Regions from separate parts of the Acholeplasma equirhinis genome, predicted to be linked through region 3. Evidence: riboswitches for the same ligand, from Rfam matches in the RefSeq annotation. Region 3 holds a riboswitch; each other region holds the start of a gene.
The links. Region 3 has a riboswitch for cyclic di-GMP ahead of JV173_RS00640 (hypothetical protein). Riboswitches for the same ligand answer to the same signal wherever they lie in the genome.
Positions count from the first base shown of each region.

Region 1: it holds a riboswitch for cyclic di-GMP, as region 3 does, so the genes downstream of both, JV173_RS02960 (hypothetical protein) here and JV173_RS00640 (hypothetical protein) in region 3, are expected to answer to the same signal.
Region 2: it holds a riboswitch for cyclic di-GMP, as region 3 does, so the genes downstream of both, JV173_RS02895 (hypothetical protein) here and JV173_RS00640 (hypothetical protein) in region 3, are expected to answer to the same signal.

Region 1 is NZ_JAFIDC010000001.1:644,689-648,989, forward strand. It holds gene JV173_RS02950 (PfkB family carbohydrate kinase) at 1-197, shown strand, start outside; gene JV173_RS02955 (pseudouridine-5'-phosphate glycosidase) at 199-1,113, shown strand; cyclic di-GMP riboswitch class I at 1,201-1,281, shown strand; gene JV173_RS02960 (hypothetical protein) at 1,340-1,855, shown strand; gene JV173_RS02965 (hypothetical protein) at 1,885-2,484, shown strand; gene JV173_RS02970 (hypothetical protein) at 2,603-3,130, shown strand; gene JV173_RS02975 (hypothetical protein) at 3,152-3,736, shown strand; gene JV173_RS02980 (cation-translocating P-type ATPase) at 3,925-4,301, shown strand, end outside.
Region 2 is NZ_JAFIDC010000001.1:631,351-635,651, reverse strand. It holds gene JV173_RS02900 (hypothetical protein) at 1-1,163, opposite strand, end outside; gene JV173_RS02895 (hypothetical protein) at 1,176-1,766, opposite strand; cyclic di-GMP riboswitch class I at 1,810-1,887, opposite strand; gene JV173_RS02890 (sensor domain-containing diguanylate cyclase) at 2,061-3,578, shown strand; gene JV173_RS02885 (bifunctional metallophosphatase/5'-nucleotidase) at 3,633-4,301, shown strand, end outside.
Region 3 is NZ_JAFIDC010000001.1:152,605-156,905, forward strand. It holds gene JV173_RS00630 (DUF2357 domain-containing protein) at 1-1,471, shown strand, start outside; gene JV173_RS00635 (signal peptidase I) at 1,468-2,079, shown strand; cyclic di-GMP riboswitch class I at 2,072-2,151, shown strand; gene JV173_RS00640 (hypothetical protein) at 2,168-2,782, shown strand; gene JV173_RS00645 (hypothetical protein) at 2,796-4,301, shown strand, end outside.

The sequences.
Region 1 (4,301 bases), 490 kb from region 3:
AATCATACGAGGGTAGAATGATTAATGATACAGGATGTGGTGATGCATTTTTTTCTGGAGTAATCTATGCAGAGATCAATAAATTAGATCCACTAAAAACTGGAACAATTATGTCACATTTTACGCTACAATCTAGAGATTCAGTCTATAAAAAACTTAAACCAAATCAAGTGATTTCACTTGTAAAGGAGAAATAAAATGAATCAATATATAGATTTTGCACCTGAGGTATTAGATGCACTTAAACTTGGTAAACCAGTTGTCGCATTAGAATCAACAATAATTTCGCATGGTATGCCATATCCAAGAAATGTTGAAGTCGGAATGACGCTTGAAAAAATCATTAAAAACCAAGGTGCTACACCTGCAACAATCGCTATTTTAGATGGCAGAATTAAAGTTGGATTAACACCAACTGAACTCACTAAATTAAGTCAACTTAAAAATGTAATGAAGGTTTCAAAAAGAGACATTCCTTATTGTATTGCAAAGGGTTATAATGGCGCAACTACGGTATCTGCTACCATTTTAGTTGCAGCTATGGCAGGTATCAAAGTGTTTGCAACAGGTGGTATTGGTGGTGTTCATAGAAAAGGTCAAGAAACATTTGATATTTCACGCGATTTAGAGGAACTTGCAAATGAAAATGTTTGTGTTGTTTCCGCTGGGTGTAAATCTATTTTAGACATCGGATTAACATTAGAATATTTAGAAACCAAAGGTGTTCCTGTAGTAGGTTATAAATCAGATGAGTTCCCAGCATTTTATACAAAAAAAAGTGGATTTAGACTTGAATATCAATTAGATTCAGCAGATGAAATTGCAACACTATTAAAAACTAAATGGTCACTTCCACTACCAGGTGGTGTCTTAATTGCAAACCCAATTCCAGATATCTACTCACTCGATCCAGAATTCATAAATAATGAAATTGAAAAAGCACTTCTCTCAGCAGAACGTGATGATATAAAGGGTAAACAAATTACACCTTATCTACTAAGTAAAATTGAACAATCAACCAAAGGTATTTCCTTAGATTCAAATATACAACTTGTCTATAACAATGCCAAACTTGCTGCAGATATTGCAATTGAACTTTCTAAATTATACTAATTAGAATCATTTTATAAACAGCATTTAGCATTTTGTTTGCATATCAAAGTATTTTTTATTATAATATTAGCAATTATGAATTTAAGCATATCTTATCGGCAAACTTAGGGTAACCTAAGGACGCAAAGCTATAGGGTCCTGATTTTACAGTGGCAGCCAGTTGCAAATCAAAACTTTTGATTTCAAGGGCTGCTTTTTCTTTCGTAACGGCTATGGGGGCATAGGTATGAATAAAAGATTGAGTATAACATTACTCATTGTACTTGTTATCGCAATCATATATACAGTATCTGTTTCATTTTCATATTGGGCTGCGCTAGACCATTATGCAAATGTATATATATCAATTGATACATTACATGAAGCAGAATTATCTGTAAATCTTAAAGAAGATGAATCAAATTTTAATAAAAAACTTGTCCCTCAAGGTTTTGTAAAAAATTCAGATGAAGTTGATGAAATACACTTCATCTTCGAACTTGACTTAACCGGTGATGAATTACTACCAGGTGTTGAGCTTGGATTAACCATCACAGCCATAAATGTTTTGTTAGATGGAACTGATCAATATAACTACTTAGTTGTTATTGAACTTCCAAATAACGGCAATCTCTTAATCTCGAATGAAGTTCTCGTAGTAGTTGTCAAGGTTAGACTTCTTGAACCAGCGACAAGTGAGATTGCTACTGCAATCATGGGTAAAAATATCACCTTTGATTTGCACTTTAGGGTTGTTTCTTAATTTTAAGAATAAAAAAGGGAGAGTATATAATGAAAAAGAATCAAAAATTAATGCTAGCAGTCTTATTCTTACTAGCAGTTGTATCCTTAGGGATTTCTTATGCATATTGGGCTTCAATTGAATTAGAAGCAGATGTTGATGGTAATGTTGTTACAATCGGTACTGGTCGTATTTCAGAAGTTAGTGCTTCTGCTCTTGGTCAAACTGACGGTGTATTAGTACCTGCTGGTCAAGCAGCTAATTCATTAGAAGATGATGCTGTTGAATATGTAATGTTTAAATTCCAAGTTGTTTGGGAATCAAATGATGCAGATTCAGAAAAAACTGGTGTTGTAACTGTTGCTTTTGACGATCTTGAAATTGATCATCCTCTCAGTTCAATCTTAGTTGATTACGTATCACTTTCTTACCAAATTGGTGGTACACATGATGATGGTACATTTAACGGTGATGGTGATTATGCTATCGAAGGAAACGGTGGTGCAGTTACTGTTTGGGTTAAAGTTGTTCTATTAGAACCTATGGAAAATTTACCAGGAGTTACTAAAGAAAATGCTGAAGATTATGCTAAAGCATTATTCGGTTCAGAAATTACATTCACAGTATTATTTACAGTTATTGAAGACTAATTAAAGAGAATTTGAATAAAGTGGTCTCTAGACCACTTTTTCAATTCATATAAAAATATAAAATTATGCTAAAATAATGATAAAGATATACTTTACCATTATAAATAGGGGTATTTACATGGCGGAAAAGTTAGATTCAAATAAATTAATAAGTATCATCCTATACAGCATTATAGGTCTTTTAGGTTTATTCATTGTCTTCGTCTTATATTTCCCATTTGTAACAATGAATTTATTCGGATTTGCAATATATGGTGGATTCAGTGGTGTAGATGCTTCTTTAGATAGAGGTGATGCATTAATTGTTACACTCGATGATTTTGAAACTTTAGATAATACTAAACTAATTGTTTTTGAACTCGATGGTTACGGTAGTGCAGATGGTCTTAAAGTCTATAAGATCATGACTGAAGTTGTAGCTACAGAAAAAACTTATCGTGTACATAGTTCAGGTTCTGCAATATCCTATCAATGGGATATTACTGAAGATATGTATTTAGGTACTGTTAAATCTAAATTACCTGCATTAGGTTATATTATTGGATTCTTAAGAAGTCCAATTGGTGTAACTGTGATTCTTATTAATGTCATATTAATAACAACAGCTGTCATCTTGGTTAAAAAATTAAAACCACAATCAAAATAATTTTTTTAATAGGGGCTAAGAATGAAATCCATTAGAGCACTACTTTTAGTATTTTCTGTGCTATTTTTTATGGTTGAAATATTCTTGGTTGTTATGATTTTATTAGGACCACAGAATGAATATCTCTTCTACTCGTATAATCATATTCAAGCAGTTCCATTCAACCAACCCATCGTTAATAATACAGTTCAAGTCGGTATCGGTAAAATGGTACCTTTTAATGTTGATGATTTAGAACCTGGAGATTATGTTGTTGCACATAATAATATCAATTTAGACTACATGTGGGTTCATCGTGTGATATCTATTGATACTAATAATGAAACAATCACACTTTCAGTTAATGATCTCCTTGGCACATATGAGATGAGGTATGATGAAATAAGTGGTAACTATATTGGAGATTCTAATCTACTTGAACAACTTCTCTTTATTTCTACAGATCCTTGGATATTCTTTTTAAATGTCGGTGCTGCTATATCACTTACAATCTTTTTAAGTTTATGGACAATCCATGGTTATCGTAAATTTAGAGACTCTGGTCATGATGACCAAAATAATTCGGCAACAAAAAATTACAAATTGGAAGATTTTGTGAAACTTTAATATTTTTATATTTAAATTAAAAAATATGATAAAATACTTTTAGAAGGGGAGTAGTTTCCCAAGTATTAATCGTCAAGTCGGTTACGTTAACCCGGTTAATATTCAAGTATGCAACTTGTAACGAGACCTTCAAGACCTGAAAAAATGGTTTTGAAGGTCTTTATTTATTTTTTACCGGAGGAAAAGAAATGGAAAAAAATACATATCAACAAACAGTTGATGAAACATTTGCAACACTGCAAACAACAAAAAATGGATTATCTAGTAATGAAGTTCAACTAAGGATCGAAAGATTTGGTAAGAATGAACTTATCGCTGAAAAGAAAAGACCTATATTTTTAAAGTTTTTAGATCAATTTAAAGACTTTATGGTCATCGTTTTGCTGATTGCTGCAGGTATAGCTTTTGTCGCTGCAATACTTGAACAAAAGCCTGAAGAATTAACTGAAGGTTTACTCATTGTCGGTATTGTTTTGATTAATGCGATTATTGGGGTTGTTCAAGAAGCTAAAGCGGATGAAGCTTTAGAATCCATAAAGAAAATGTCAAGTCCACATGCAACAGT
Region 2 (4,301 bases), 480 kb from region 3:
AAGTTCCAAGCATTGTACATTTCACCCGGAGCTGATATGTTTGCATTATCAGCGTTAACAACTTGGTAATATTTACCATTATATGTTACAAATTGATTTAGAGTGTATGTTGTATTTGGATTATAAGGTTGAATATTAACAACTTCCCAAGCAGCATTCGATGGATTTTGATTATTATTCCACTTTGCACGGTAAACTTGCCCATTGTATTTAACATATGAATTGATATCGTATTGAGAGCCTGCTTGATATTCAGGGAAATATACATTTTTACGTTGCCAGTTAATATTTCCAGCAGGACTTGCAGATTTATAATAAAAATCCATTACTTCATATATATAACCTTGATAATTAACTAGTGTACCCTCCGGATAGTTCTTATTTAAAACGTATTCAGAAATTGGTTTATTAAATGTATCCCAACCATTGAGTGTTGCTGGATTGTTTGCACTTGCATTTGTTGCATTTGTTACATAATAAAGACTTCCATTATAAACAACAACATCATTAACTGTGTATTTAATTGAGTTATCATAAGATCTTATACCAAAGTTATAACGTTCCCAACCCTTTAATGTTGTAGGGTTTGCTGCATCTTTTGCATCACCAACGTTGACAACTTTGTAGATAATATCATCATAAAATACATAATGATTTAATGAGTATTCAAAAGTTGGATTATATTCTAGAATGGCAAAGTTAAAAATTGTCCACCCTTTGCCGATAATTGGTGCTCTATCGTTTGCGATACCACCATTTGTCACTTGATAGAAGTTACCTTGATATGCAACAACTTCACCAGAATCATATGTATTTGTAGGTAAGTAAAACATTGAAATATCTTTAAATGCACCATAAGGTTGACCAGGAGGTGTCGTTTGATGATAACCACCATGTCTAATAACATAAATGACACCAGTATACCAAACAAGGTCACCTTCTTGATACACACCATTTGGGTTATATTCTGGTACACCTTCAGGTGGAACATCAATTAAATAGTTCCAAGAAGGAATTGAAATGTTATTATTGGTTGCAACATTTTGATCACCATTAATGACATTAACCCAATAAGCAAAAGAAACAGACGTCGTTAAAATACATGCCGATATGACAAGTGCTGTTACAAGAGATTTTAATTTATCAAATCTCAATTTATCCATCAAACTCTCCCCTTAAGATGGTTCTGAAACTGTAAAGATAACATCAAAAATAATAATTTCACCAACAATTTGATCGTAATCACTAATTGATTCTGGATTAGTTAGAGTAACTAAAACATAGACCATTACTGCATCACCATTGATAACTATTGTCCCCTGTAAGTTATCAAGAACAGACTCACCGGTTAAACCGATCGGTTCTGATCCCCCAACCTGATAACTTATATTCAACAGTGATGCAAGTAACTGATTGTTCGGTGTGACATTGTCAATTTGAACAATTAAATCAAACGAGGTTCCTTCAGGAATGATGGCTGAATCTTCATCATTCGTCCAATTAATTTCATAAGATAATAAAACATATTCAACTGCTCCAGGTTCTGCATCTTGTGCACGACCAAAAGGGACTAATTTATAATTAGCAGAACCTAAATATGAAAAATCTACAGTTGTTGTTGCATCTTTAGCTGTACCTACAGTTACACGGTTATTCTCAATTGAATAACCTTCATTTAAGTTTGTATACGTCCAAAATGCAAATGAAGTTCCCCCAACTAATATACAAAGCAAGATTAAAATAATGATTGGTAATCTAACTCTCATGTCACTTTTCCCCAAAAAAAGACAGCAGTTTTAACTTACTAGAAGTTGCAACTGGCTGTCTTAAATTAAAGACCCTATAGCTTTGCGTCCTTAGGTTGCCCTAAGTTTGCCGATTGATGTTTTTATTAAATAATTTTATCATAAACTATTAAAAGTAAAGCAAAATACACATTATAGCAATCATATACCCTATAAACAAGAACAGAGTTCTTTTTTTATAGTATCTAAATCATTGAAATTAGAAATATTTTGCTATAATCAATTTAACACATTTAAATCATGTAAGGGAGATATATGATTTTTACATCAATCATTGCAACCTGTCTGTTAATAGCAATAGCGACTTGTTTATTGTTAGTTCAATCGTATATTAAAGTCGGTAAAAAATACTCAGGGATAAAAAGTTGGATCACAGGTGTATTTTTACATACACTTGGTATCATTATTTCAATATTTTCAGATGCTAATTTAAAAGACTTCACTGTACCTATCAGTGGGATTTTAGTCTTAGGTGGTTTATTCTCAATATTAGTTGGAATTAATCGATTCTTTGATAAATTTACAAACTACTATGAAGAATCAATTTTAATGTTACTAGCAGCTATTTCTATTATTTATTTCAATTCGTTTAATATAAATATTACATTCTCGTTAATTGCATTAAATGTAGCATATTTAGCAATCTCATTAAAAGGTGCATTTTTCTTGTTAAAAAGTCGTAAGAAAGAAACTAATCATAGCATTATTATGACAGCTTCATTTATGTTTGCACTTGCATTTATTGCGTTAAGTAGAATTATTAATGCATTTTTTGCAGATAGTAACTCGACATATCATTTGGCAAATAGTACCGATTATAACATTATCCTTATTTATTACATTATCTTTACAATCATGATTATTAATTTAAATTTACTTATTAACGATAAATCATTCCAACAAATGGCTTATGAACAAAATAAATTTAAAACGATTTTCAGTCAATCACCACTTTCAATGATGATGATGGATTTAGAAACTGATATTGTACTTGATGTAAATGAAACACTTATCAGAGAGTTAGGATATTCGAAAAAAGATTTAATTGGAAAGCATTATTCACAAATTCGAATGTTTGATTTGGTGAAAGATCGACCGAATACTCGACAATTTGATGCAAATCCTCATGATGTTTTTAATAAAGAAGTTCCAGTGCTTAGATACGATGGAGAAATACTACATTCATTATTATCCATATCCATCGTTCAACAATTAGAAGAGACACTTAAAATCATTTCACTTACAGATATAACAGAGATTTATGAGTTAAAAGAAAAACTTGATAGATATGCATATTATGACTCATTAACTGAACTACCAAACAGAAGATTATTTATTAAACACTTTAATTCTAAAGTGGAAAATAGAGAAAGTTTTGCAATTGTTACGATTGATTTAGATGACTTTAAACAATTTAATGATCTATACGGTCATGATACTGGGGATGAAATCTTAAAAGAAATAGGAACAAGATTAAATACACTTGTTTCTGGAAGTAATTTTGCAGCCAGGTATGGTGGAGATGAATTTGTATTATTACTGCACTATCGAGGATATCAAGAAGAATTGACCTCTGAAATTCAAAAAGTTGCAAGCGTTTTAAGAAAAGAATTAAAAATTCAAAAACAAAGCATTCAAATTACAGCATCGATTGGTACTGCAATATTCCCACTTCACGGTCAAAATTTACGAGATTTAATGCATAAAGCAGATATTGCAATGTATCAAGTAAAGCACTTAACTAAAGATGATATGAAGATTTTTGAAGAATAGAGAAGTAATTCTCTATTTTTTTATAGTATAATAGTGGAGGAAAGTTGGTACATAATGAAAAAAATCATACTTATTTTATGTGCACTCATTATTGGTATTACAATAACTGCATGTAATGAAGAAATTACACCTGGTGTATATTTTGAACATCCAGATGAGATTATTCACTATATTGGTGATAATAAACCGATTTATAAAGATCTTGTATCTGTAACATATCAACCTGGTGATATCAATTTAAAATCACTTTTAATGTATAGTGATGCAAAAGTTCAATATACAACTGTTGGAAGTTATGAAATTACATTTACTGTCACTTATCAATCAGTTAAATACGAATCTACTGCAAGTGTTAAAGTTGAATTAAAAGATTCTGGCGAAGATGAAGAAGTCATTGATTTTGAATTTTATTATATTAATGACTTGCATGGTGCGATTTTAGAAGATGGTGATTCCATTGGATTATCTAAAATTAGTAACGTCGTTTTAGAAGCTAAAACATTAAGACCAAATAAAACAATCTTTTTATCTGGTGGTGATATTGTTCAAGGACAAATTTTATCTAACTGGTATGATGGTGCAAGCACAATTGACATTCTAAATCATATGCAACTTGATGCGTATGTTGTTGGTAATCATGAATTTGACTGGGGTTTTAATGTTGTTACACAATATTTCAATGGTGAAAATGTACTACAAGCAAACTTCCCACTTTTAGGTGCC
Region 3 (4,301 bases):
AAATTCACAATTCTTAAAAGAAACAGAAAATGATAAAAATCAAAAGGAACTTAAGCCTACTAAACTCTTAGTTCAACAAGCAGATATTGAATATGGAATTTATGAAAATAGATTTGTTGCAACTTTGATTACTAGATTATCAAAATTCGTTTCAGACCGTGTCAAAATCTTAAAAGAAGATATTAACACTAAAAAGTATCACCAAGTCGATAATAATGTTGAAATTAAACTAGACAACTCAGTATACAAGATTAATATTGCACTTGAAGAAATTGAAACAATTGAAGAAGGGGATGTTCAAGATCAAAATAGACTCATCCTTCGACATGCAGAAGACTTAAACAAAAGAATCACAAGTTTGACAAATTCTGTCTTCATGAAGACTTTGAAAAGCTATAAACCGGTTAAAGCACCAATTGTTAAAACACAAATTATTTTAAAGAATGTTGACTACAAAAACTGTTATATGTTATGGCAATATCTTGACCAATATAATAGTTTAGGTTATGAACTGATAAGAGATGAGAAACAAAAAAGATTCTCTGAAGCATACCGCAAGCATTTAAATCAAAATTCATTATTCAGCTTTGCAACATTAATGTTCCATGACAAGTTTAGAGAAAGCAATGCTAAACTTGACATGAGACGATTTAAAATTAAAAAAGCTGAAGCGATTAAGATTAATCCAGGAGACTTAGTCACTGATCCAAAAGAATACGAACTCGAAGATACGAAGATAAATGAGTACTACTTAAACAAAAACAAGCAAATCTTCAAAAAAATCATCGATGGTTACATGGAAACAGAAGACAAGTATGAAATAGCGCTTAAAAAGGCTTTAAAAGACACGATTGAAATTACAAACAGTCTGTATAAATCATACTTTGAAGTTGATGCGGATGAGGATGTCTTCGCTAGACTCATCCAACATACGGACCCTAAAGAAGATTTAGCATCTGCTGACCAAAAGTTCAAGATTGCACAACTTGTACGTGAAATTAAAGAACAAGATTTAAAACAAGCAATTGCACTTGAAAAGAAATGGTATCAAGCAGTTCTAAAATATCAAAAAGATTTCTTCAAATGGGTACAAGAAGAAAATGCTGACTTCTTAAAGAAAGAAGCAGATAAGGTTAAAAAGACTCACAATCTATATCTAAAACTTGAACGTAAGAAGATGTTAGAAGACTTAAGACTTCAAGTTGCTAAAGATAATGAAACGTTAACAGCATTAAAGAATAAATATCGTGATGCATATAAGAAAGAATCAGCAAGAATTGCTGAACAACAAAGACTTAAAGCTGAACGTGAACGTGAGCGTCTAAGAAAACAAAGAGATGCTGCGAAAGCTAAACTTGATAAACAAAAACAACGTGAACAAACTAAACAAGCTGCGTTTGTTAAGAAACAAAAAGAGAAGATTCGTACTTCTCATCAAAAAGCAATGGAGCAATTAAAAAAAGGTAAATGAAAAAGACCATAAACATCCTAAGTACCATCTTAGTGACATTGATCTTAATCTTCACCATACTATTTATCGCAATATCCGCAATGAGTTTTATATCAAGAAAACCTGTTGCAGTATTCGGATATAGTTATGGGGTCGTCGAAACTAATTCGATGTATCCAATGATTGTTCCAGGTGATTTTGTTTTAATTCAAAAACAATCATTTAGTGAGTATAACACTGGTGATGTGATTGCATATACTTCAGTTGAAAATGTAACAATCATCCACCAAATCATCGCGAAGGTTAGTTATGGTGTTGAAACAAAAGGTATTAACAATTCAAATTCAGATTTAGGAAAAGAAGGATTCATCACAGAAGATCGAATCTTAGGTAAAGTTGTTAACTATGGCGGTCATGAAATTGGTGCTATCTTAATTAATAACAGAGTCACTTTAATTACAATCAGTGTCATAATCATTGGAACTGGATTTGTTATTCAACTCATTAGTTTAGTTAAACAAATGATTGATAAACAAAAAGTTCAAAATGAAATTGATATAGATGCACTTAAAAAAGAAATTGAAAAAGAATTAGAAGAACAAAAAGAAACAGACAAAAACATAGATTAAAAGGCAAACTTAGGGTAACTTAAGGACGCAAAGCTATAGGGTCTTAATACAAAAAGACAGCCAGTTGCATCAGTAAAGGAAAACATTCATGAAAATGATTAGAAAGACATTGATCTTAATCTTATTCGTAATGATTTCAGTTGCTTCGATGGTAACTGGTGTTTTTGCTTGGTTTATTGGTTCACCTGGTGGTTTTGTAGAACCAATTAGTGGTGATCTAGAAACTGATATGACAATTGATATCCAAATTGACCAATCAGAAATCTTCTTAGGTGATAGAGTTCGTGATTTAGTTTATATTACAGATGAAGATTTTCAAACTGTTGGTTTTGACTTCTATGGCTACGGAGCAATCCTAGCAGTAAATCTTCAAAATTCTGGTGATCAAGCGATGAATGCTAAACTTGGGTTATATGCTCAATCTGCTCCAGATTATGGAATTTATGCTGGTGTTAATTCAGGATTCAAATATTTAGTTGTAGATAGCCCGTTTAGTGTAACACCGCTCATGTGGGGATTCCAACAAACATCTAATATGTTTGATGCAATGAATGCTCATAATGCAAATGGTGTATTAGTACCTGCGAATTCATCAAGTACAGCGTATATCATTATCTGGGGTTACTATGATGGTTTACCAAGTGGGCAAAAAGATATTTATCATGCAGTCGTATATAGAATGAGAATGACATTATTTGGTTAAAAGAGGTTAATTTATGTTTAGAAAATTAGGCATACTAATTTTATCACTAATACTCACCTTATCCACAGCGATAGGTGTTTATGCTTGGATGACTAAACCAACAGCAGGTATTGACCTTAATGTGAGAACATCAGAATTGTTTTCTGCAAGTTCAGAAATTAAAATTGGTAATACGTCTATCAACTCGTTACACAGTTACTATAATGCTGCCGATTATACAATTAATATTTCAGCTGCAAACATTACTGCAAATACAACATCTGGAGTCATGCCGATTACTATAGCAGTAGCAATTGACGCATATAAAAACATAAAAGTTAGAATTAAAATAGTTGAATATTGGACAAACAACTCAAATGTTTCAATTACAAGACCGAACGTATTCACATGGAATTATCACTCAAGTTACAATGATGGTGTTGATTCTGAAGGCTATTTTTATTACAGTGAAATGATTGTGAAGGATACATCAGATATCGTGAATGTGATTGATTCTGCGAATGTGAATACAACAAATATTCCTGCAGGTTCTACTGTTCGTCTTTCTGTAATTGTTTCTGCACTTCAAGGTAATAGAGAAGATATTTGGGAAAATGAAAACCATAAAATAAAATCATTTACTTTAGGACAAAATGCCAATAACCAAACCGTAAATGTCATCTTTAATGGTGTTGCAAATTCAGTTTACGGTCGTGGTGTTTATCTTGAGTTCAAAAACGTATCGAATAAGATTGGATTCCTTTGGCATAGTAGAGGTGGTATTACAAGACAATTAAGCCTACCTCAAGGAACTTATAATGTTTCAATTAATTTAGTTAATCACCTAGATTTCACAGTAACCAGAAATGGTAATGTGATTACAGTAAATATTCAATATGGTGATCCAGGAGAATGGGGATATGAAGACGTATTATTTGCACCATCTATGATTGCCGTATGGGAAACAGGCGTGACATATCCTTCAGGTGCGATTGTATATTATCGTGATGAAGACGGTAATGGCGTAAACGCAGGATACTATTCTGCAATTCAAAGTAACACGAATTCTCATCCAGACTCAGCAGCTTGGAACTGGAGAAAAATTTCACCATTCTACCAATCAGGTACGGTATATCCTCCTGGTACGATTGTATTCTATCAAGGGGCATTTTATATTTCAAAAGCAACTAATAGTGTCGCTCCAACAGAATTATGGGCATGGGAAAGACTTGATAGAGCGTTTAATGGTGGTAAAACCTACAAATTATACGATATTGTATTCCATAAGTATGGTGAAGAAACACGTTGGTTTATGGCAACAGGCAATGTGTCAACCGGCCAAACTGAGCCAAGAGATTATCAAGCATTCCGTCAATTAGGATTTAATTATTCTGCATTTAATAAACAAAAATATAGAGCAGGCGAATATGTAAAACATAATGATGCCTTCTATGTAGCAAATATTGATAATACTTATGCAGACCCAGCAGCAAATACGACTCAAGTATGGAGAAAACTTGGCCTTGTATGGGGAAGTAAT